DNA from 3 places in the Yersinia aldovae 670-83 genome. Region 1 is predicted to be linked to each of the others. Evidence: predicted binding sites of a transcription regulator. Region 1 holds the regulator's gene; each other region holds the start of a gene.

Region 1 (7,592 bases):
TCATGGTCAGTGAGGCACCATCACACAGCATATTCAGCACCTCGGCGGTGACATCTTTACCCTGCTGTAACACCTCATGCACCCATACCATATGGTTCAGCCCGGCAAAGCGCAGTTGGATATCTTCATAAGGCGCTTTTAGCAAATTAGCTATCATATGATGCATACTGATTGGGACATTACACAAACCAATGATTTTTGCTTTACTATAACGAGAAACGGCTTCGGTGACGATTCCGGCCGGATTAGTGAAGTTGATAATCCAGGCATCCGGTGCCAGTCGTTCGACTTTCGACGCGATATCCAGCATCACTGGAATAGTGCGCAGTGCTTTGGCAAAACCCCCCACCCCGGTTGTTTCCTGACCCAGCAGGTTGTATTTCAGCCCCAAGCGCTCATCTGCCGCTCGTGCGGGTAACTGCCCAACCCGGAACTGCGTCAGCACAAAGCTGGCCCCTTCAATGGCGCTATCCAGCGAGAAGTGAACGCTGACATTAACGTGTTCCAGCCCGTGGCGTGCCAGCATCCGGCGGGTGAGTGCGGCAATAATCTCTACTTTTTGACGGCCCAGTTCTACATCAGCCAGTGCCAATTCAGTGACCGGCAACTCATTGATCCGTTGAATCAGTCCATCAACCAACTCCGGTGTATAGCTACTGCCGCCACCAATAATGGCAATTTTAAAGGTTTTCATAACGTGGCCTCAAAAGGGATTAATTTAAAATGAGAGCGCTCTCATTTGAGGGAGATTAACGAATGGTCAAAAACAAAATGCGATATTACTCACAAAAGCGGCAGTTTGGACGTCGGGGGATCAGCAAGACGTGATCCTGATTGCAGAATTCCACTGTTGCCTGGGATTGGGTGAATGCGTTAATTTGTCTAATGGGCGGTCTTGGGGCGGTTAATCGCCCGATATTATAAGATTTCGGTGAAAATGCGCATTCTGTTACGTAAATATCGGTAAATGGGTGGCATTGCGACGATCAGCTCTCTAGAATCAAAGCGCTTTTCCGTTGTTCGCATCCCACAGAAAGGAACCGTTAATGTTCAAACGTACTCTAGTGACCTTCATTGCAATTTGTTCCCTCAGCGCCGTGGCACCTGCTGCTTTAGCTGCCAGTGAGCCTCATGTGTTGTTAACGACATCGGTTGGGAATATTGAGTTGGAACTCAATAGCCAGAAGGCCCCGGTTTCGACCCAGAATTTCGTTGATTATGTTAACAACGGTTATTACAACAACACTATTTTCCACCGTGTTATTCCAGGTTTTATGGTGCAGGGCGGCGGATTTACGGCTGACTTCAAACAAAAAACGGCTAAAACACCAATCAAAAATGAAGCGGATAATGGCCTACGTAACCTGCGCGGCACCATCTCGATGGCCCGCACCGCCGATAAAGACAGCGCCACCAGCCAGTTTTTCCTGAACGTGGCAGACAATGCTTTCCTCGATCACGGTCAGCGTGACTTCGGTTATGCCGTGTTCGGTAAAGTGGTTAAAGGGATGGATGTGGTAGAGAAAATTTCTCAGGTTCAGACCGAAAACGTTGGCCCGTACCAGAATGTGCCGGTTAAGCCGATCACCATCCTGTCAGCGAAAGTTTTACCTTAATTACCCAGACCAGCCTTCAATCCCCTGAAGGCTGGTTCCCTTATTGCTTAAATCCTGTTCCTGCCAGAAATTAATCCGTTTGTCCCAACCGCGTGCTTATAATCAAGTATCTGTCTCAGTTTGGGGTAACGGTTTATGAGCGAAACATTACTTATCGCGAAGGCGCAGCCCGTACAGGATTTAGTGATTTTATCGGCACTGGCTAACCGACATGGCCTGATTACTGGTGCGACCGGCACGGGTAAAACGGTCACCTTACAAAAGATGGCCGAGCAATTCTCCCGCATTGGCGTGCCGGTATTTCTGGCGGATGTGAAAGGAGATTTATCCGGCATCGGTGCGGCAGGAGTTGGGTCGGAGAAGCTGCAAACACGACTGGCGGCCATTGGGGTGACTGACTGGCAGCCACAAGCATGTCCGATTGTGCCGTGGGATATTTTCGCTGAGAAGGGTCACCCGATCCGAGCCACCATTTCTGATCTTGGCCCGCTGCTGCTGGGGCGTCTGCTTGATCTAAATGACGTGCAAAGCGGCGTGTTGCAGTTGGTGTTCAAAATCGCCGATGACAACAACCTGCTGCTGCTCGATATGAAAGACTTGCGGGCGATCGTTCAGTATGTCGGGGACAATGCCAAGCAGTTCCGCACACAATACGGCAATATCACCCCCGCCTCGATAGGTGCTATCCAGCGCGGTCTGCTGCAATTGGAACAGCAGGGCGCAAATCAGTTCTTCGGTGAGCCGATGTTGGATATCCATGATTTAATGCAAACCGATAGTCATGGGCAAGGTGTTATCAACTTACTGGCAGCGGATCGATTAATTAATCAGCCAAAACTGTACGCCGTTTTTTTACTGTGGCTGCTGGCTGAATTATTCGAACAATTGCCAGAAGTGGGCGATATGGATAAACCTAAGCTGGTCTTTTTCTTTGATGAAGCCCATTTGCTGTTCAATGATGCGCCGGCGGCGCTGGTGGATAAAGTCGAGCAAGTGGTACGACTGATTCGCTCAAAAGGGGTCGGTATCTATTTCGTGACACAAAACCCGTTAGATATTCCGGATAATATTCTCGGCCAATTGGGTAATCGGGTGCAACACGCGCTGCGTGCTTTTACTCCACGGGATCAAAAAGCGGTTAAAGCGGCGGCCCAAACCATGCGCGCGAACCCGGCTTTCAGCGCCGAACAGGTAATTACCGAGTTGGGTGTGGGTGAAGCGTTGATCTCTTTTCTCGATGAGAAAGGGCGGCCGAATGTGGTTGAACGCGCTATGGTTATCGCTCCACAATCGAAAATGGGCGCATTGGATGCTGCGGCACGTAATCATGCCATCAATCATTCACCGCTGTATGGCCGCTATGAAGAGATGGTGGATCGCGAGTCGGCTTACGAGAAATTATCCGCAGGTGGCTCTTCCACCTTGGGCGATGCGGCTCCGGGCGGCGCGACAGCACCGCAGCAGCCTGAAACTCAGGGCGGCGGTTTAATGGATGGGCTGAATGATTTACTGTTTGGCTCCACTGGCCCACGGGGTGGCAAGCGGGATGGTATTGTCCAGACTGCGGCCAAAAGCATGGCGCGGGATTTGGGGCGGCAAATTTTGCGCGGCGTACTGGGTTCGATTACTGGTGGGCGCAAGCGTTAACTTGATTCTTGGATATGAAATGCTGTTATTGATCGACAATTACGATTCATTTACCTACAACCTGTACCAGTATTTTTGTGAACTGGGTGCCGAAGTGGTGGTTAAGCGAAATGATGAACTGCAACTGGCTGATATTGAAAGATTAGCGCCATCCCATCTGGTTATCTCCCCCGGCCCTTGCACGCCGAATGAGGCTGGGATTTCTTTAGCGGCCATCCGCCATTTTGCGGATAAATTACCCATTCTTGGTGTTTGCCTCGGCCATCAGGCGCTGGGGCAGGCATTTGGCGCGCGCGTAGTGCGGGCCAGGCAGGTGATGCACGGTAAAACCAGCGCTATTTGTCATCGTGGGCAGGGGGTGTTCCGTGGTCTTAATCTGCCGCTAACGGTTACCCGCTATCACTCTCTGGTGATTGCCGCTGACTCACTGCCCGACTGCTTTGAGCTGACGGCATGGACGGAACAAGACGGTGTGATGGATGAAATCATGGGGGTTCGCCATCGCACCTTGCCGTTGGAGGGAGTGCAGTTCCATCCCGAAAGTATTCTTAGCGAGCAAGGCCATCAATTATTAGATAATTTCCTTAAAAATTAAAATGTTAGGTTGATTTCACTAATAAAATGATCTTTTTGTTTGCTTGATTATGACTTTTTATGCATATTTTGTGATTATATTTTCATGCGCCAGCAATTGGCAGCTTAATGGTTTATCACGGTGGATAGCGCAATGACAGATAAATTAGCAGTAACTCGCAGTACATTCGATCAAGTTATTTTGCCTGTTTATGCGCCGGCGCAGTTCATTCCGGTCAAGGGAAAGGGCAGCCGAGTGTGGGACCAGCAAGGTGCTGAATATATTGATTTTGCTGGCGGAATTGCGGTTACTGCGCTGGGGCATTGTCATCCGGCGCTGGTTGCCGCACTGCATCAACAAGGTGAAATGTTATGGCATACCAGCAACGTATTCACCAACGAACCGGCCCTGCGTTTGGCGCAAAAATTGATTGCTGCCACCTTTGCGGATCGGGTGTTTTTCGCTAACTCTGGCGGTGAAGCAAATGAGGCAGCGTTTAAGTTAGCTCGCCATTACGCCATTGAGCGCTACAGCCCGTATAAAACCAAAATTATTGCTTTCCACAATGCGTTTCATGGCCGCACCCTGTTTACCGTATCGGTTGGCGGCCAGCCGAAATATTCCGATGGTTTTGGCCCAAAACCTGCCGATATCGTCCATGTGCCGTTTAATGATTTGGCGGCGGTGAAAGCCGTTATGGACGATCATACCTGCGCGGTGGTACTTGAGCCAATTCAGGGCGAAGGCGGCATTACCTCGGCGAATCCTGAATTCCTGCAAGGTGTGCGCGATTTGTGCGATCAATATAAGGCGCTATTGGTCTTTGACGAAGTGCAAAGCGGCATGGGGCGTAGCGGTAAGCTGTTTACTTATATGCACTATGGTGTGACCCCTGACATTCTGACCACCGCGAAAGCCTTAGGCGGCGGCTTCCCTATCAGTGCGATGCTGACCACCGCAGAGATTGCCTCAGTAATGGCTGTCGGCACTCACGGCACAACCTACGGCGGCAATCCTCTGGCTTGTGCCGTTGCTGAGGCAGCGCTGGATGTGATTAATACCCCTGAGGTACTTAATGGTATAGAACAGCGCCACGGTCTGTTTGTGCAGGCTCTGCATGATATCAACAGCAAGTATCAGCTCTTCAGTGACATCCGTGGCATGGGGTTGTTAATTGGCGCAGAGCTAACAGCGCAATACCGTGGTCGGGCGCGGGAGTTTTTAAACGCCGCTGCGGCCAATGGTTTGATGATCCTCAATGCCGGGCCGGATGTGCTGCGGTTCGCGCCATCGTTGGTTATTGACGTGGAAGATATTAAGCAAGGAATGGTGCGGTTGGAAAAAGCGATTGCTGGCTTGATAAAAGGCTAGACAACATAATTGAGAAGCTTTTTGCCGCTTGCCGAGGAAAAGCCTAACGCTGCCGTTGGACAGGGAACCCATGTTTGGCGGAGTGCATAATTAACATCAGGTTTATAAATAATTTCAGAATGATAAATAAGCTGTTGCCAATTCATGCTGGCCTCAGGAATTTATGATTCACAACATGACAGAAAAAACCGGTGCCGATAGTCTCCGCACCGGTTTTATGGGAATTAACGAGTGCCGTAAACGACGATCGTTTTACCGTGCGCGGAGATCAGGTTTTGATCTTCGAGCATTTTTAGTATCCGCCCCACAGTTTCGCGGGAGCAGCCAACTATTTGACCAATTTCCTGGCGGGTAATTTTAATCTGCATCCCATCTGGGTGGGTCATGGCATCAGGTTGTTTTGCCAGATTAAGCAGTGTTTGTGCAATGCGCCCCGTTACATCAAGGAAAGCGAGGTTACCCACTTTCTCAGACGTTATCTGTAAGCGATTCGCCATTTGTGAAGACAGGCGCATCAAGATATCTGGATTAACCTGAATCAATTGACGGAATTTTTTGTAAGAAATTTCAGCCACTTCACAGGCGGTTTTTGCTCTAACCCAGGCACTACGTTCTTGGCCTTCTTCAAATAATCCAAGCTCGCCGATGAAATCTCCCTGATTCAGATAGGAGAGAATCATCTCTTTACCTTCTTCATCTTTGATAAGCACCGCAACGGAGCCTTTCACGATGTAGTAAAGCGTTTCGGCCTTTTCACCTTGGTGAATTAGCGTACTTTTCGATGGATATTTGTGGATATGGCAATGAGACAGGAACCATTCGAGAGTCGGGTCTGTTTGTGGCTTGCCGAGAACCATTCGCTGTTATCCTCTGTTGTTATCGCTGCCTAACTTAACAGGGCTCAGAGTTCCCTGTACGGCGTGCTTATAAAATACACGTTCTTTATATCCGACAACTTAGAATCTATCGGGTATAGCATATTAATTTGCTCAACTGCCGAAAGGTATAGCCAAGATACGTACCGGATAGAAACCCTTCACTGAGTATTGGAAGCTACCCTATTTAATGCTAGAAGCATCACTTTCGATCCTGTTTGTAGCACAGGATGAGGCCAGTGTCTTGTGTTGTATCGCTTCAGCATGATGAACATCGGGTTACATTGCCAGTTTATAAATGAAAGGGTAGTCTGAAGCGGAAAATTTAACCGGGAGTATGCGTTATGCAGGCACGAGTAAAGTGGGTTGAGGGGCTGACATTTTTAGGTGAATCCGCATCTGGTCATCAGGTTTTGATGGATGGGAATGCGGGAGACAAAGCACCCAGTCCGATGGAAATGTTGTTGATGTCAGCCGGTGGCTGTAGTGCAATTGATGTCGTTTCTATCTTACAGAAAGGGCGTAACGATGTGCGCGATTGTGAGGTCAAATTAACCTCGGAGCGTCGGGAAGAAGCACCACGGTTGTTTACGCACATCAACTTGCATTTTATCGTCAGCGGTAAAGGCCTGACGGATAATATCGTTAAGCGTGCGGTTGAGCTTTCGGCTGAGAAGTATTGCTCGGTTTCTTTAATGCTGGGGAAGGCCGCAACCATTACCCACAGTTTTGAAATTCGTGACATCGCGTAAAAGTGCTGACCCATAACCTTGCTGAATAGGTTATGGGTTTATTCTTTAATCAGTTGCCTATCTTCTTACCTTCCAGTAGTTGCTGCACCAACGGCGCCATAATCAGCTCCATCGCCAGCCCCATCTTCCCGCCCGGCACGACCAATGTATTGATATTGGAGATAAATGAGCCTTGCAGCATCGCCAGCAAGTAAGGGAAATCGATTTGATCCAACCCACGAAAGTGAATAACAACAAAACTTTCATCCAGTGACGGAATAGCTTTGGCAGCAAAGGGGTTAGAGGTATCAACCGTCGGAACGCGTTGGAAGTTAATATGGGTGCGTGAGAACTGTGGCGTAATGTAGTTGATGTAATCATCCATCGACCGCACCACCGAATCCATCACCGCCTCACGGGAATGGCCGCGCTCTCCGGTATCGCGCACCAGTTTTTGAATCCACTCCAAATTGACTATCGGTACTACGCCAACCAATAAATCAACGTGCTTTGCGACATCATGATGTTCAGTGACAACACCGCCATGCAGCCCTTCGTAAAACAAAACATCGGTGGGCTGCGGCAGTGCCTCCCACGGAGTAAACGTGCCGGGGATCTGGTTGTAAGGCACGGCTTCATCATAGGTATGGAGATATTTACGTGAGCGCCCGGTGCCGCTTTTGCCGTACTCCTCCACACTCTGCTCCAACTGACCAAAGTCATTGGCTTCCGGGCCAAAATAGCTGATATGCCGGCCTTGATCCCGCGCCTTACGGAT
Region 2 (7,592 bases), 1.1 Mb from region 1:
TCCCATACACCAATTTTTTGCAGTAAGCGCTCACTGGCAGCATTGATCGCCGAGACACGAAGCGCCAACGCCCCCGCTACCGGTGCAGATAACGGCTCCACTATCGGCTGATGCTCAATAATAGCAATGCGCAACCCGCTGCCTTGTAGCCCACAGGCCAGTGCCAGACCGACCATTCCGCCGCCGGCGATTACCACGTCATATGATTGCATACCGAGATATATCCCATAAAAATATGAACTTCATTTACCCTATAAACTTCTCGATGCAGGAACGCGGCAAGCGAGATACAAATCGGTCGAGAACCGATTTGAACAGCATTTATACTGCCCGCAGGGTGAGCTTCAGCGATGAGGTTCATTAATCCCGCAGAGCTTACACCTGTAAGTGATTCGGGTTATTAAGCACAGCCAACACACCTGCAACGTAAAAGATGACGGGTAAAACTAACGCTTAACCCACCCCAATGTCTGCCGCGCAAAAGTATCACGTATTGCAGGCAACTGTTCCATTGACATCAGCGCAAGATTGCGGCCAACCACCAGCGGCCCATAGCGGTTGGCAAACAAGCGAATTAAACCATCGGTCACACCAACAGTCGCTTGTTGATCCGGCTGACGGCGCTGCTGATATTGGGCAAGCACGGCATAATCGCCGGGATCACGCTCTGCCTGAGCAACTGTTTCAGCTAACGATATTACATCGCGCAGGCCCAGATTAAAGCCCTGACCGGCGATCGGATGCAGCGTTTGTGCGGCATTGCCCACCAGCGCCAAACGGTGGCTGACATGGCGTGAGGCCGTGAGTAACTGCAACGGGTAGCTATGGCGTTTACCCGCATGGAGGATCCTCCCTAACCGCCAACCGAAGGCTTGCTGCAACTCCGCGACAAAGCGGGCATCATCCCAACTGTCAACCCGTTGTTGGTCTTGTTTGGCATGACACCAGACCAGAGAGCTGCGCCCTTCAGACATCGGCAATAATGCCAACGGCCCGTGGCGAGTAAAGCGCTCAAATGCACGTCCATTAGGCAATTGAGCGGTGGTGACATTGGCTATCACCGCAACCTGCTGGTAGTCCTGCTGTTGCCATTGAATATTACAGGTGCGCGCCAGCACCGAGTGAGAACCATCAGCGGCCACCAGTAATTTGGCACTTAGTTGCTGCCCGTTATCCAGCGTGACACTGGCTGATTCCGCGCGACGAACCACATCAACCACGGTTGCCGGGCAATGCAGTGTCACTCCTGGCGCGTTGTTCAGCAACGTAAATAGCCGCTGCCCTGCCTCATGCAGCTCGATAACATTGCCCAACGCCGGAACACGATAATCTGCCGCGCGTAAGTTCACAAAACCGGCATGGCCGCTATCACTGACATGCACATGTTTGATCGCGGTGGCGCAGTCAGCCAGCGACGACCAGATACCGATGCGCTCCAATTGCTGACAGGTGCCCTGCGCCAGTGCAATCGCTCTGGCATCAAAACCCGGATGTTGCCGGCTTGCAGGCAACTGTGCTTCAACCAAAGCAACGGGAACCCTCCCCTGAGTAAGAGAGGATATAGCCAGCGCCAGTGTTGCACCGGCCATGCCGCCACCCACAATGATTACACTCATCCGTTATCTCGCCGCCGCCATCAGTGCTTCAATGGCATCGGGATCTTTGACCACACTGGCGGTCAGGTTCTCATTGCCATCAGCAGTGATAACAATATCATCTTCAATACGAATACCAATGCCACGGTATTTCGACGGCACATCAGCATCTGGCGCGATATACAGACCCGGTTCAATGGTCAGCACCATACCCGGTTCCAGAATACGACCACGGTCACTATTGATATAATCGCCGACATCATGCACATCCAACCCCAGCCAGTGGCTCAGGCCGTGCATAAAGAAAGGCCGATGTGCTTGCTCGGCAATGAGCTGCTCGACATCCCCTTTCAGGATACCCAGCGTCACCAGACCGGCAACCATGATGCGCACCACTTGTTCGGTCACTTCGCGAATACTGGTGCCAGGCCGGTACAATTCCAGAGCTTTGTTAATTGACGCCAGTACGATGTCATAAATTTCGCGCTGAGCTGGCGTGAATTTACCGCTAACCGGGAAGGTGCGAGTGATATCACCGGCATAGCCCTGATATTCACAACCCGCATCAATCAGCACCAATTCGCCATCGCGCAGTTCACACTCATTTTCAGTGTAATGCAGAATACAGCCGTTTTCACCGCCACCAACGATAGTGTTATAGGCGGGATAACGCGCGCCGTGGCGGGTAAATTCATGCAGAATTTCCCCTTCCAATTGATACTCAAACATACCAGGGCGGCACTTTTCCATCGCGCGGGTATGGGCTTGCGCACTTATTTCACCAGCGCGGCGCATCATGGTAATTTCTTCTTCTGACTTAAACAGGCGCATTTCGTGCAGCCAGGGCCGCCAGTCAGTTAAGGTTGCAGGTGCGCGCAGATTTTTACGAAAACCGTTACGTAATCTTTCCAGCGCGGCGAAAACGATTTTATCCGCATAAGCATATTGCCCCTGCGCGTGATAAATCACATCAAGGCGATTAAGCAGTAAATAGAGTTGTTCGTCGATTTCATCGAAAGGGAGTGCGCGGTCAACACCCAACTTAGCGGGGGCGGCATCTTGCCCTAAACGGCGGCCAAACCAGATTTCAGCGGTTAAATCCCGCACCCGGTTAAACAGCACGCTGTGGTTATGGCTCTCATCGCTTTTTACCAGAATCAATACCGCTTGTGGCTCATTGAACCCGGTCAGATAGCTAAAATCGCTGTTCTGCCGATAAGGATATTCAGAGTCCGCACTGCGCGTAGCCTCAGGCGCGGCAAAAAACAGGGCTGCACTGCCCACCGCCATCTTCGCTAACAACGCCTGACGGCGGTTCTGGTATTCTTGTTGAGTCATCACACCCTCCTGAAATTGCCGAATTTAATCACCTGAATTCAATATATTACACGCTTTAAATTAATGTAACGTTGGCTTGCGCACTTCTGGAGCTGTCGGCTTTTGTCGAGTGAATTCGATATGACATAAAATCGCGGCTACACGTACATATTCGAGAACTTCTTCTAAGGATTGCGCCAGTTCTTCTTGATCTTCATCTTCGTCGTAACCTAATTGGGCAATATTACGCAGGTCATCAATGGCTTCGCCCACTTCATCTTTCACCTGAGCCAGCTTGGGTTGCAGCATCCCCAGCCCCAGCAGAAAGTGATTTACCCAGCCAGAAAGGGCATCTGCACGATCAAATACCGTGGCATCTTCCCCTTCAGGGAGAAGCAACTGGAACATAAAACCTTCGTTCTCCAATGCTTCTTGTGTTGCTTCATGTAACTGTTGTAACGGTAAACTGAGCGCTTGTGGGAAGGCGACACCTTCGTTAGTCAGATCATGCACCAGCGTCTGCCAGCCATTGTCTTTACTGCCACCACACAGCATACCGCTGATCAGGCCATGCATTTCAGCAGGGGTGAGTGCCACTCTGCCTGCTGGTTCAATGCCAGGGCAAGTGATTGGTAAGTTGGTAATGTATTCTCTATAGACATGCGTATTGGTCATCGTTGGCAGGATAAGTTCGTGTTATGCTACCACCAAGAAAGGTCGCTATACCAGAAAACGCAACACGCTATACCCTATGGGGATTAGGGGTTGAATCTTGGTATCAAGGTATATATAGTGACGCCCGCTTTGTAGCTACGAGCATTTTGCCTCTGGTTTGCAGGGCTGGCGCGAAAATTAGTCAGGAAGGTGGCATGTCTGCACAACCGGTAGATATTCAAATTTTTGGTCGCTCGTTAAGAGTCAATTGTCCGCCAGAACAACAAGATGCGTTGAACATGGCTGCAGAAGATCTTAACCAACGGTTGCAAGATCTTAAAGTTCGCACTAGAGTCACCAATACTGAGCAGTTAGTTTTTATCGCGGCATTGAATGTGTGTCACGAATTGGCTCAGGAAAGGTTGAAAACCCGTGACTATGCATCCAATATGGAGCAACGTATTCGGATGTTACAACAGACCATTGAACAAGCATTGCTTGAACAGGGTCGCATCTCTGAACGTCAGGATGCACAGTTTGAATAAATCTCTGTTGAGTGATAGATTCAGCAGTGAGTAAAAAATTTCTCTGAGGTGTTTGCCAGCGGGCCAGTCCCCTGAGCCGATATTTAATACCAACAGAATGTAGTGACTCCGTAACTGGTGCGCATGCTCGGTCCGCCGAGAAGCCTTAAGGTTGCGACGCTGCGTTCACCTTGAACCATGGGTTCAAGGGTTACAGCCTGCGGCGGCATCTCGGAGATCCCCTCTTTAACGGATAACCTGTATTCCAACGGTTATTACATTCAGTCTGACTAGTGGCAGCTCTTTGCCTACCTTAATCAATAACATGTCATATGAATCAACTATATACTCTTGAATCGATAACATGCATTTGAATCCGCAACATGCCCTTGAACGGCAAAGAATTCGCGGCGAAATACGTGAGCGTCGGCGTGTTTTAACTCCAGAACAACAACAGCATTCTGCCAATCTCGCAGCAAAACGCATTGCTTCCCATTACCGAATTCAGCAGGCCAACACTGTTGCCGTATTTCTCTCTTTTGATGGCGAGTTAGATACCGGCCCGGTTATTAAGCTATTGTGGCAGCAGAAAAAACAGGTTTATTTGCCCGTACTTCATCCCTTCAGCCCCGGTAATTTGCTGTTCCTGCGTTATCAGCCTGATAGCCCGCTCATTCGCAATCGCCTTAAAATTCTTGAACCACCATTAGATGTACGCGACGTGTTGCCCCTAAACCGGTTAGATGTGGTGATAACCCCGCTGGTGGCGTTTGATAGCCACGGGCAACGTTTAGGGATGGGTGGAGGGTTTTATGACCGTACACTGCAACACTGGCAACATGATGGCCCATATCCTATTGGCCTGGCCCATGATTGCCAATGGGTAGATCACTTACCATCTGAGCTGTGGGATGTGCCGTTACCTGAAATTGTGACACCAGCCAAAGTGTGGCAGTGGATTAATTAAAGTCCCGCGATAATAAATAAAAAACCCGGTATCCGCAGATACCGGGTTATCAGGCACCATTCGCCAGTGATGTTTTACTCATTAGTAAAGTAAACGCGCACGGATAGTTCCTGGAATTGCTTTCATCGCCAGTAATGCTTTCTCTGCATTTTCTGCATCATCCGTTTCAACATCAATAACGACGTAACCGATTTCAGCGCTGGTTTGCAAATATTGCGCCGCAATGTTGACGTTTTGTTCAGCAAAAATTTTGTTAATACTGGTTAGAATACCCGGACGGTTTTCATGAATATGCAGCAGGCGGCGGGTATTATCACCATGCGCGGGCAGAGAAACCTCAGGGAAATTCACCGCCGATAACGTTGAACCGTTGTCGGAATATTTCGCCAGTTTACCAGCCACTTCATCACCGATGTTTTCCTGCGCTTCCTGAGTAGAACCACCGATATGCGGAGTCAATAACACATTATCGAACTCGCACAACGGCGAATTAAACGGATCTTTATTGGTGGCAGGTTCTTCAGGGAACACATCAATGGCCGCGCCAGCCAAGTGATTACTCGCTAAAGCATCGCACAGCGCCGCGATATCAACCACCGTGCCGCGTGAGGCATTAATCAGGAGGGCACCCGGCTTCATTAATGCCAATTCTTCACGGCCAATCATATTCTTGGTGGAATGATTCTCCGGCACATGCAGGCTAACCACATCACTCATATTCAATAAGTCTGACAGGTGGCGAACCTGCTGCGCATTGCCCAAGGATAACTTGTTTTCAATATCGTAAAAAAACACCTTCAGCCCGACACTTTCAGCCAGAATCCCCAACTGAGTCCCGATATGACCGTAACCGATAATACCGAGCTTTTTACCGCGAGCTTCATAGGAGCCGACGGCCAGTTTATTCCACTCACCACGGTGCGCTTTAGCATTTGCCGATGGAATGCCACGGAACATCAGCAGTAACTCACCCAGCACCATTTCGGCCACTGAACGGGTATTGGAGAAAGGCGCGTTGAATACCGGCACGCCACGCTTGGTCGCGGCATTTAAATCAACCTGATTGGTACCGATACAGAAGCAACCCACTGCGACCAATTTTTCTGCTGCCGCAAAGACTTCTTCGGACAGATGCGTGCGCGATCGAATGCCGATGAAGTGAGCATCTTTAATCGATGCTTTCAGTGATTCGGTGTCTAAGGCACCTTTATGGTATTCAATATTGCTATAACCGGCTGCACGCAGATTATCAACCGTGCTCTGGTGAACCCCTTCCACTAACAGAAACTTAATTCTGTCTTTCTCCAATGATACTTTTGCCATGTCCCCGACCCTATTTTCAGACTTCAGATGTGGCTGCCGCTATCGAATGAATCCGGTCAGCACCCTGTCAACATAACAAATATTACGCCGGCAGCAATACAAACGATTGCCTGGCTGTCAGCATAACCATCAGTGTGGATGTTAATTTATGGAAGAAAAGACTGACAAAAATAGCGTTAATGGCAGGTTAATGAAATGAAATGGCGAAATGTGATATATATCACCAAATTTAGCCATTTAAAGAAAAGAGACTTAAAGGCAAAAAATCATCAGGATAAAGCGTCTAAACCTCATCCTGAAGCCATTTAACCGATCACTTTGCTATGATGGTTCTAACGCCATCAGCAGTACCAATCAGTGCCACATCAGCGCCACGATTAGCAAACAGCCCAACGGTGACCACCCCGGCAATACCATTGATTTTATTTTCAAGCGCAATGGCATCCAGAATAGTCAGATTGTGCACATCCAAAATAACGTTACCGTTATCGGTCAGCACATTCTGGCGATATTCCGGTAACCCACCCAATTTCACCAGTTCGCGAGCAACATAAGAACGCGCCATCGGAATAACTTCAACCGGCAGCGGGAACCTGCCCAGCACATCAACCTGTTTCGATGCATCTGCGATGCAAATAAACTTACGGGCAATGGCGGCAATGATTTTCTCGCGGGTCAGTGCCGCACCGCCGCCTTTGATCATCTGCATCTGGCCGTTAATTTCATCAGCGCCATCGACATAGATATCCAGTACATCGACTTCATTGCAATCAAATACCTGAATACCTAAACTTTTCAACTTAGCGGTAGAGGCATCCGAGCTGGAAACAGCCCCTTCTATCTGATGTTTAATCGAGCCGAGAGCATCAATAAAATGTGCCGCAGTGGAGCCAGTACCCACCCCAACGATAGTGCCGGGTGTGACATACTCCAACGCAGCCCAGCCCACTGCTTTTTTAAGTTCATCCTGAGTCATGGTAAGTTCACGCCTTGATGTGAAAGAAAACCTGACGTCATTATAGAGCATATACGTGATAAAACGTCGCAATAAAGCCTGCCTGCGGGGTGGTTAATTTTAGCTGGATCACAGTTTCGTCAGTTTATTTGTGGCGGGCCTATCTGCATTCCAACATAGAAAAATGATCAAAATGTGGCATAGTGCGGTATTAACTTAAATATTTGGAGAGATGACTCCGATGAAACGCCCAGACT
Region 3 (7,592 bases), 2.1 Mb from region 1:
TTCTCATCACCCGGCTCAGTTTTCGCGATAGCTATCTGTTCAAGGATTGAGGGCCAAACTTTAATGACTTTGAATTTGGTAATATCACCACCAAAGTCATGCAAGCGTTTGGCCGCCCACGGCGACATAATGGTGCCAAGATAACGGCTAGGAATGTTGTACTCTTTGGCCAGAATTGCCGCATCTTCCTGCGGGTTGAATAAGCACAATGGATGGTCATTGACCGGGCTGCGCTCACCGTTGGCACTTAAGATGTAGATAGGGACACGTTGCATCAGTGCTTTCAAGCGTTCAGCCAGTGATGATTTACCCCCACCGACCGGGCCGAGCAAGTAGAGGATCTGTTTCTTCTCTTCTAAGCCTTGGGCCGCATGTTTGAGATAGGAAACAATCTGTTCGATGGCTTCCTCCATACCATAGAATTCTTCAAAAGCAGGGTAGCGGGCGATAACCCGGTTAGAAAACAGCCGAGACATGCGGGACTCTAGCGCGGTATCAACCATGACTGGCTCACCAATTGCCATCAGCAAACGTTCAGCCGCATTGGCATATGCGCTGCGATCTTGCTGGCAGATAGTGAGGAACTCCTGCAGTGTGAACTCTTCGTCCTTGGCCGCTTCGTAGCGCTGGCGATAGTGATCAAATATGTTCATAGCGATGCCCGTCCTGTTTGAATGGTTGGGAACATAAAATAATAGTAGCGCTTTATTGGGTTAAAATTTTGAAACTACTACCTTATTGTTATGGTCGCGTCTCCTCTAAAGGTCAAGTGAGTCATTAACATAGATTTGTCACCCACCGAACAATAAATAACCACCAATTAGTGATTAAATCTATTTTTTATTTTATTGCTAGCATTTTATATATGATTAATTAAGCTTATCTATTTGAATATATCGTTATTTTATTGCAATCAAATCTACGTAAATTTTTTGGTTATCAGGGATAGGATAACGGGGATAAGTTGTACCGGCGTGTTGGATGTCCATCTAAAATGTGTAAAAATTTCGCCACAGACAACTAATTGATTTACACTAGATCTGAGCAATATTTTGTTACTAATAGGATTTAATCAGTGAAAAAACATCATATAAAAATGGCGCGCATGAAAACTCTGGCTGCTTTAACTATTGCCACGGCTGTTTGTATGCCAGCGGCGATGGCAGGAACCTGGTCTCTGGGGGCGTCGGCATTGGTTAGCCCAGATCCCTATCGTGGCAAGAATGACCGCGTATATCCTGTACCCATCATTACTTACGAAAGTGATAATTTCTACTTTCGTACTTTAGCTGCGGGCTATTACTTGTGGAAAGATGATAATAACCGCTTATCAATTGATGCCTATTATTCACCACTGCACTTCAAACCGAGTGACAGTGATGACCAACAGATGAAACAGTTAGATAAACGACGCAGCACCCTGATGGCGGGGATGTCATATTCTCACATTGAGGACTGGGGAACATTGCGAACCATGTTCTCAGGTGATGTGCTGGATAACAGCAACGGTTTTGTCGGGGATCTGGCCTATTTATACCGTTATACCGTCGATAGCTGGACACTGATACCCGGAGCCGGTGTGAGCTGGAACAGCAGTGATCAAAATGGTTATTACTATGGTGTAAGTGGCGCTGAATCCGCGCGCAGTGGCTTTGCGCAATATAACCCAAGCGATAGCTGGTCACCGTATTTGGAACTGTCTGCTCATTACACTATCAACCCAAACTGGAATGCCTTCTTTACGGGCCGTTATATCCGTCTGTCTAATGAAGTGAAAAATAGCCCGGTGGTTGATAAATCCTATACCGGTGTGCTGTGGACTGGCGTGACTTATACTTTCCGCTGATAAATACAGTAACAAATTGAATCATAAAAAATGGGGCTAATGCCCCATTTTTATTGTCAAAATCAAGTGTTCTTACGGCTACGAAGCGTCATGGCTAACCGGGCGGGCGCATCTACCGTTGCGACCAATGGCTTACTCACCCGTGCGGTTTCAACGCAAACCATCGTCTTATAACCCTCATTGGGCATATCCACCATGCTGCTGGATAATTCAGCGCCTGGGTTCCAGGCAACCACATCACTTTGGTGATGGTGATGTATTTCAATGGTACGCTGCAACGCGGCATCTTTTATCAGGCTGTAGGCTTCAGGATGAGTATAAATCCGGTCTGTCTGGCCATTAAACACCAAATCACCGTGCTGGGTTGCATCCGCAACCTTCAATACTTTATCTAAGTATTTCTCCCCCAGCCCACTGACCTTAATTTGGTTGATATCGCCAATCTGGAAGTATGTGTGCAGTGCTGCTTCCGCTTGATATTCACCGTGCGATTCCAACTCAACTTCACATTCATCACCCAATTTAAAGCGCGCGATTAAAGTGAAGGCATGTGGCCATAGCTGACGAGAAGCGTCGCTATCTTCCAACGTGAAGGTCAGGATGACACCATTTTCATTCTCATCATGGGCGCTAAGTACCCACGGCAGAATACGTGCAAAGCCGTGTGAGGGTTGCGCCGTTGGGCCAAACCACGGCCAGCAAATGGGTACGCCGCCACGAATCGCCACACCCTCTTTAAACGGTGTGTTATTGCTCAGCCAAATAATCGGTTGTTCACCACTGGGTTGGTAAGCCAACAGATGGGCACCTTGCAGGCTTATGGCTGCACGAACTTTCGGATGAGAGACAACCACGACCGGTAACTCATCCAGTTGGCGCTGGCTGATATAGGGAGAGATTTGTTCGACAATAGGCAGGGTGAATACTTTCTCGTTCATTCGTTTGGCCTTATGAGAAAAGGGGCTGGATATCCATTGAACTTCAGACTCTTGATAATATCACAGGCTTAAAATCTTGCAGCACATCGCCGATAAAGTCGTGTGAATCATTGATATTGCGCAATTTTTTGTCGTGGAGCAACGGACGAAGGTTCGGAACACACTGTATCAACAATAAAAAAGCCACCCGAAGGTGGCTTTTGGCAGAAATCTACATCAATCCATTATTTGGAGATGTGAGAGATCAAATCCAGAACTTTGTTTGAGTAGCCAGTTTCGTTATCGTACCAAGAAACCAGTTTCACAAAGTTGTCGTTCAGCGCGATACCGGCTTTAGCATCGAATACTGAAGTCAGTTTTTCGCCGTTGAAATCGGTAGAAACAACGTCGTCTTCGGTGTAACCCAGAACGCCTTTCAGCTCGCCTTCTGAAGCCGCTTTGATGGCAGCACAGATTTCTTTGTAAGACGCTGGTTTTTCCAGACGTGCAGTCAGGTCAACAACTGAAACGTTAGGGGTAGGAACGCGGAACGCCATACCGGTCAGTTTGCCATTCAGTGCTGGGATAACTTTACCCACTGCTTTAGCCGCACCGGTAGAAGAAGGGATGATGTTCTGGGATGCGCCGCGGCCGCCGCGCCAGTCTTTGTGAGACGGGCCATCAACAGTTTTCTGAGTAGCGGTAGTGGCATGAACAGTGGTCATCAGCGCTTCAACGATACCGAACTTGTCGTTGATAACTTTAGCCAGTGGAGCCAGGCAGTTAGTAGTACAAGAAGCGTTAGAAACGATTTCCTGACCTGCGTATTCTTTATGGTTAACACCCATAACGAACATAGGGGTATCGTCTTTAGACGGGCCAGTCAGAACCACTTTCTTAGCACCTGCTGCGATGTGCTTACGTGCAGTTTCGTCAGTCAGGAACAGGCCAGTTGCTTCGGCAACAACGTCAACCTTAACTTCGTTCCACTTCAGGTTAGCCGGATCTCTCTCTGCGGTAACACGGATGGTTTTACCGTTAACAACCAAGTGGCCGTCTTTTACTTCTACAGTACCGTCGAAACGACCGTGGGTAGAGTCGTATTTCAGCATGTACGCCATGTATTCAGCGTCCAACAGATCGTTGATTGCAACGATTTCGATGTCAGAACGTTCCTGAGCAGCACGGAAAACAATGCGACCGATACGGCCAAAACCGTTGATACCTACTTTGATAGTCATATATTCCACCAGCTATTTGTTAGTGAATAAAAGGTTGGTTGTAAAATTACAAAAACCTTACCGAGCGTCAAGCGGAATCGTGTCAATTATTGCTACAAATCAAACCAACAACGGTAGATCGAACATTAATCGCACGTTTCCAGATTCGATTAGCCTAATTTTTATATTGGGGCGAATTATTCAGTTTAAAGTGAGAATCAGTAATATTTGCGATTTTTATCACATTTACACTGTTGCCGCTTCGATGGCATACAGTTTAGGACAATTTTAACTGCTTTGTTGTTAATTTTTTGTTATTATTAGACGTTGTTTTCGTTGATATTATTTCCTGCCAGAGAAGCGCACAAATGGCTAAAGAACAGAACCCTACCGAAAATATTGAAAAATTGTCTGATATTCAGCGGCATGTTACCCAACAGCGCGGGACTGAAGCCCCTTTTAGCGGCAAATTGCTACATAATAAACGCGATGGCGTCTATCAATGCCTGTGTTGCCATCAGCCACTGTTTATCTCTGAGTCAAAGTTTGATTCTGGTTGTGGCTGGCCGAGCTTTTATCAACCAATTAAAGACGATTCAATTCGCTATATTGATGATAACTCACATAATATGCAGCGAATTGAAATTCGCTGTGGTCATTGTGATGCTCACTTGGGGCATGTATTCCCTGACGGGCCGCAGCCAACCGGGGAGCGCTATTGCGTGAACTCGGCCTCATTGAACTTTGTTGATGACGATAATGGCGAACAGATTGCGGGCTGATAACGGCCTGGTATGCAGTTTGAAAAAACGATTCAGCTTATTATTCGTTTATCTAAGGATGCTCTGATGGAGCTTGAAGACCTGATTTCCGTGATGACACCTGAAATCTACCAGCGCTTGATGCAAGCGGTAGAGTTAGGTAAATGGCCAGACGGTGTGGTTTTGACGCCAGAACAGAAAGAGAACAGCTTACAGATGGTGATGCTGTGGCAGGCCCGTCACAACAAGGATGCGCAGCATATGAGCATCGGCACCGATGGGCAGATAGTGATGAAAACCAAGCAAGAGTTGAAGCAGCAGTTTAGCCAACCGATGCTGGCAAAGTTGAAGCCTGAGTAAGGTTTTTTAAGCGGTATTACTGGCGCAGGAAGAGCGTTCTCACTGCGCCACTATTAGCGCCGACTTAGGGGTTAATGACCAAACTATTACCCCGCTGAACTGACTTCAGCAAGATTGGGTTGCGACTAAAAATTGTTGCAATGTGAGTTGCTGTGCACCCGCATCGCTCATGGCTTTAAATGCAACCGCACTGTCCTGCGGTTGCAGATTGACCCCACGGCAACCGTCGCTGATCACGGTTGTTTTATAGCCCAGCGCTAATGCATCAAGCACGCTGTATTTCACGCAGTAATCTGTCGCCAGCCCCATAATGAACAAATTCTCCACACCTTGTCGCCTTAACCATGCATCCAATGACGTTTTGGCTCGTTTCCCATTATCAAAGAAAGCGCTATAGCTATCGATGTCTGGATCTTGCCCCTTACGGAAAACCTGTTCGATGGCATCTTGCTGTAGCAGAGGATGAAAGGCGGCCCCAGCTTGGTGCTGAACGCAATGCACCGGCCACCAGACTTGCACCAGCCCATTCAACTCGCCAATAGTTCCCTGTTTAGCATTTGAATTGATGGCAAAGCTGCGGTGTTCGGCAGGGTGCCAATCCTGACTGGCGATAACGGGGATCTGTTGTGCGATACAAGCCCCGATCGCCTGGTTAGCAATCTCAATGACACGGTCGCCTTCTGCGACAGCTAACGCGCCACCTGGGCAGAAATCATTTTGCAAATCAATCAAGAGTAGGGCTGTGTTCATTGAAACTCCGCAGGATCAATTCGTGTCGGTTAATTCGCCGCGCAAGTTCTGCTGCATCAACTCGCGGATCTCTTCAGGCGTGAGCGCCTGGCTCAATAAATAATGCAGCTTTGTCAGGGCGGCTTCAACGGTCATGTCAAATCCACTGATCACCCCCGCGTTAGCTAGTGCATTGCCAGTGGCGTAACCGTCCATATTGACCCGGCCAGAAATGCATTGCGTCAGATTCACCACCACAATACCGCGTTCGCTGGCATTTTTTAACTCATCCAATAATTCGGCTTTCTGTGGTGCGTTTCCCACACCATAAGAGCGCAAAATCAAAGCCTTTACCGGCTGAAGCAAGAAGTTACGCACCACCGCACCGGATATTCCTGGATAAATAGTCACCACCCCAATCGGTTGAGGGGTGATGCTATGCACAATCAATGGCCCATTATTGACCGGTGACTCAACGGACACCATACGACGGATATGAATCCCGGCTTCAAGCAACACCGAGAGATTGGGTGAAGCGAAAGCATCAAAACCATCTGCATGAGCTTTAGTGGTGCGGTTGCCACGGAACAGTTTGTTGTTGAAGAATAAGCTGACTTCATTCACCGGATGATTAGCCGCCAGATAGAGCGCATTTAGCAAGTTGGTTTGCCCATCAGAGCGTAATTCTGCTAAGGGAATTTGTGACCCTGTCACAATGACCGGCTTCGCCAGGTTCTCCAACATAAAAGAGAGTGCCGAGGCGGTAAACGCCATCGTGTCAGTACCGTGCAGAATCACAAAACCGTCATACAAATCATAATTCTGCTGAATGTCATTAGCGATATGCTGCCAATCCTCTGGTGTCATATCAGAGGAGTCAATTAACGGGGCGTATTCATGGATAGTAAAATCAGGCATTTCTGGCCGATGGAACTCAGGCATCAAGGCCAGTTGGCGCTGCAAGTGGCCAGATACCGGGATATAGCCGTGATCAGAACGTTGCATACCAATAGTACCGCCGGTGTAGGCGACATAAATAGATTTCTTCTGCATGGCGGGGCGACCTGAAAATGAGTGCGAAGTGAGATGGGTGAATTATAGGGAGCCTGACGAATAAAAAAAGCCCGGCAGGTGCCGGGCGGAGTATTTATCTTTCTTTTGGTGAATTATCTAGCGGACATCACCACAATTTAAGCATAACGCATAACGCATAGCGATTCTGCGGATCGTTCAAGGTGTTAAGCAAACTCGGTTTATCTTTAACGGCCTGTGCCATCGCAGATATCGGAGCCGGTAGCATCGCTTGAATGGCTGAAGGTAGTATCGCCTGAATGGATACGTTCATTTGACCCAAGATCATATCGCTCAGGCTTGGCTCATCAATAAACCAGTTCAACTGCCAGGTTTTCAGTTGTGCCAGTTCAGCGACTTTCTTAACGGCGTCGTCAAAATCTCCCAACTGGTCTACCAGACCATTACTTTTGGCGTCCACGCCTATCCACACATGGCCCTGAGCGATTTGATCCACCTGCTCTGGCGTTTTGTGGCGAGAGGTTGCCACCAGGTCAATAAAGGTCTTATAGCCATTTTCGATATTAATTTGCATCATCTGAGCGAACTCAGGTGGCAAGTTTTTGGTGATGGAGATATCAGCCAGTGGTGACGTTGCTACGCCATCGGTGTGTACGCCAATACTTTCCAGCGTATTTTGGAAGGTATTAATCACACCGAATATCCCAATCGAACCGGTCAGGGTGCT

The links. Region 1 encodes CRP, which controls carbon source genes, mostly activating them, when cyclic AMP is high. Its sites were predicted from a motif close to ATGTGANNNNNNTCACAT; they were not measured.
Positions count from the first base shown of each region.
Region 2: the regulator CRP is predicted to act here: its motif matches at 6,589-6,606, upstream of serA (phosphoglycerate dehydrogenase).
Region 3: the regulator CRP is predicted to act here: its motif matches at 4,212-4,229, upstream of msrB (peptide-methionine (R)-S-oxide reductase MsrB).

Region 1 covers NZ_CP009781.1:2,975,001-2,982,592, forward strand. The annotation lists gene AT01_RS13375 (6-phospho-beta-glucosidase) at 1-694, opposite strand, end outside; gene ppiA (peptidylprolyl isomerase A) at 1,047-1,616, shown strand; gene AT01_RS13385 (helicase HerA-like domain-containing protein) at 1,752-3,263, shown strand; gene AT01_RS13390 (aminodeoxychorismate synthase component II) at 3,283-3,858, shown strand; gene argD (bifunctional acetylornithine/succinyldiaminopimelate transaminase) at 3,991-5,208, shown strand; partial or broken gene AT01_RS22600 (hypothetical protein) at 5,250-5,354, opposite strand; gene crp (cAMP-activated global transcriptional regulator CRP) at 5,433-6,065, opposite strand; gene AT01_RS13405 (OsmC family protein) at 6,428-6,835, shown strand; gene AT01_RS13410 (phosphoribulokinase) at 6,885-7,592, opposite strand, start outside.
Region 2 covers NZ_CP009781.1:1,836,429-1,844,020, forward strand. The annotation lists gene ubiI (FAD-dependent 2-octaprenylphenol hydroxylase) at 1-212, opposite strand, end outside; gene ubiH (2-octaprenyl-6-methoxyphenyl hydroxylase) at 447-1,616, opposite strand; gene pepP (Xaa-Pro aminopeptidase) at 1,620-2,933, opposite strand; partial or broken gene AT01_RS08465 (YecA/YgfB family protein) at 2,994-3,574, opposite strand; gene zapA (cell division protein ZapA) at 3,782-4,111, shown strand; RNA gene ssrS (6S RNA) at 4,149-4,332, shown strand; gene AT01_RS08475 (5-formyltetrahydrofolate cyclo-ligase) at 4,455-5,057, shown strand; gene serA (phosphoglycerate dehydrogenase) at 5,139-6,380, opposite strand; gene rpiA (ribose-5-phosphate isomerase RpiA) at 6,694-7,356, opposite strand; gene AT01_RS08490 (LysR family transcriptional regulator ArgP) at 7,577-7,592, shown strand, end outside.
Region 3 covers NZ_CP009781.1:580,371-587,962, reverse strand. The annotation lists gene yeaG (protein kinase YeaG) at 1-653, opposite strand, end outside; partial or broken gene AT01_RS22460 (hypothetical protein) at 695-877, shown strand; gene AT01_RS02700 (MipA/OmpV family protein) at 1,097-1,846, shown strand; gene AT01_RS02695 (D-hexose-6-phosphate mutarotase) at 1,909-2,784, opposite strand; gene gapA (glyceraldehyde-3-phosphate dehydrogenase) at 3,009-4,004, opposite strand; gene msrB (peptide-methionine (R)-S-oxide reductase MsrB) at 4,352-4,765, shown strand; gene AT01_RS02680 (YeaC family protein) at 4,832-5,104, shown strand; gene pncA (bifunctional nicotinamidase/pyrazinamidase) at 5,210-5,854, opposite strand; gene ansA (asparaginase) at 5,870-6,886, opposite strand; gene sppA (signal peptide peptidase SppA) at 7,014-7,592, opposite strand, start outside.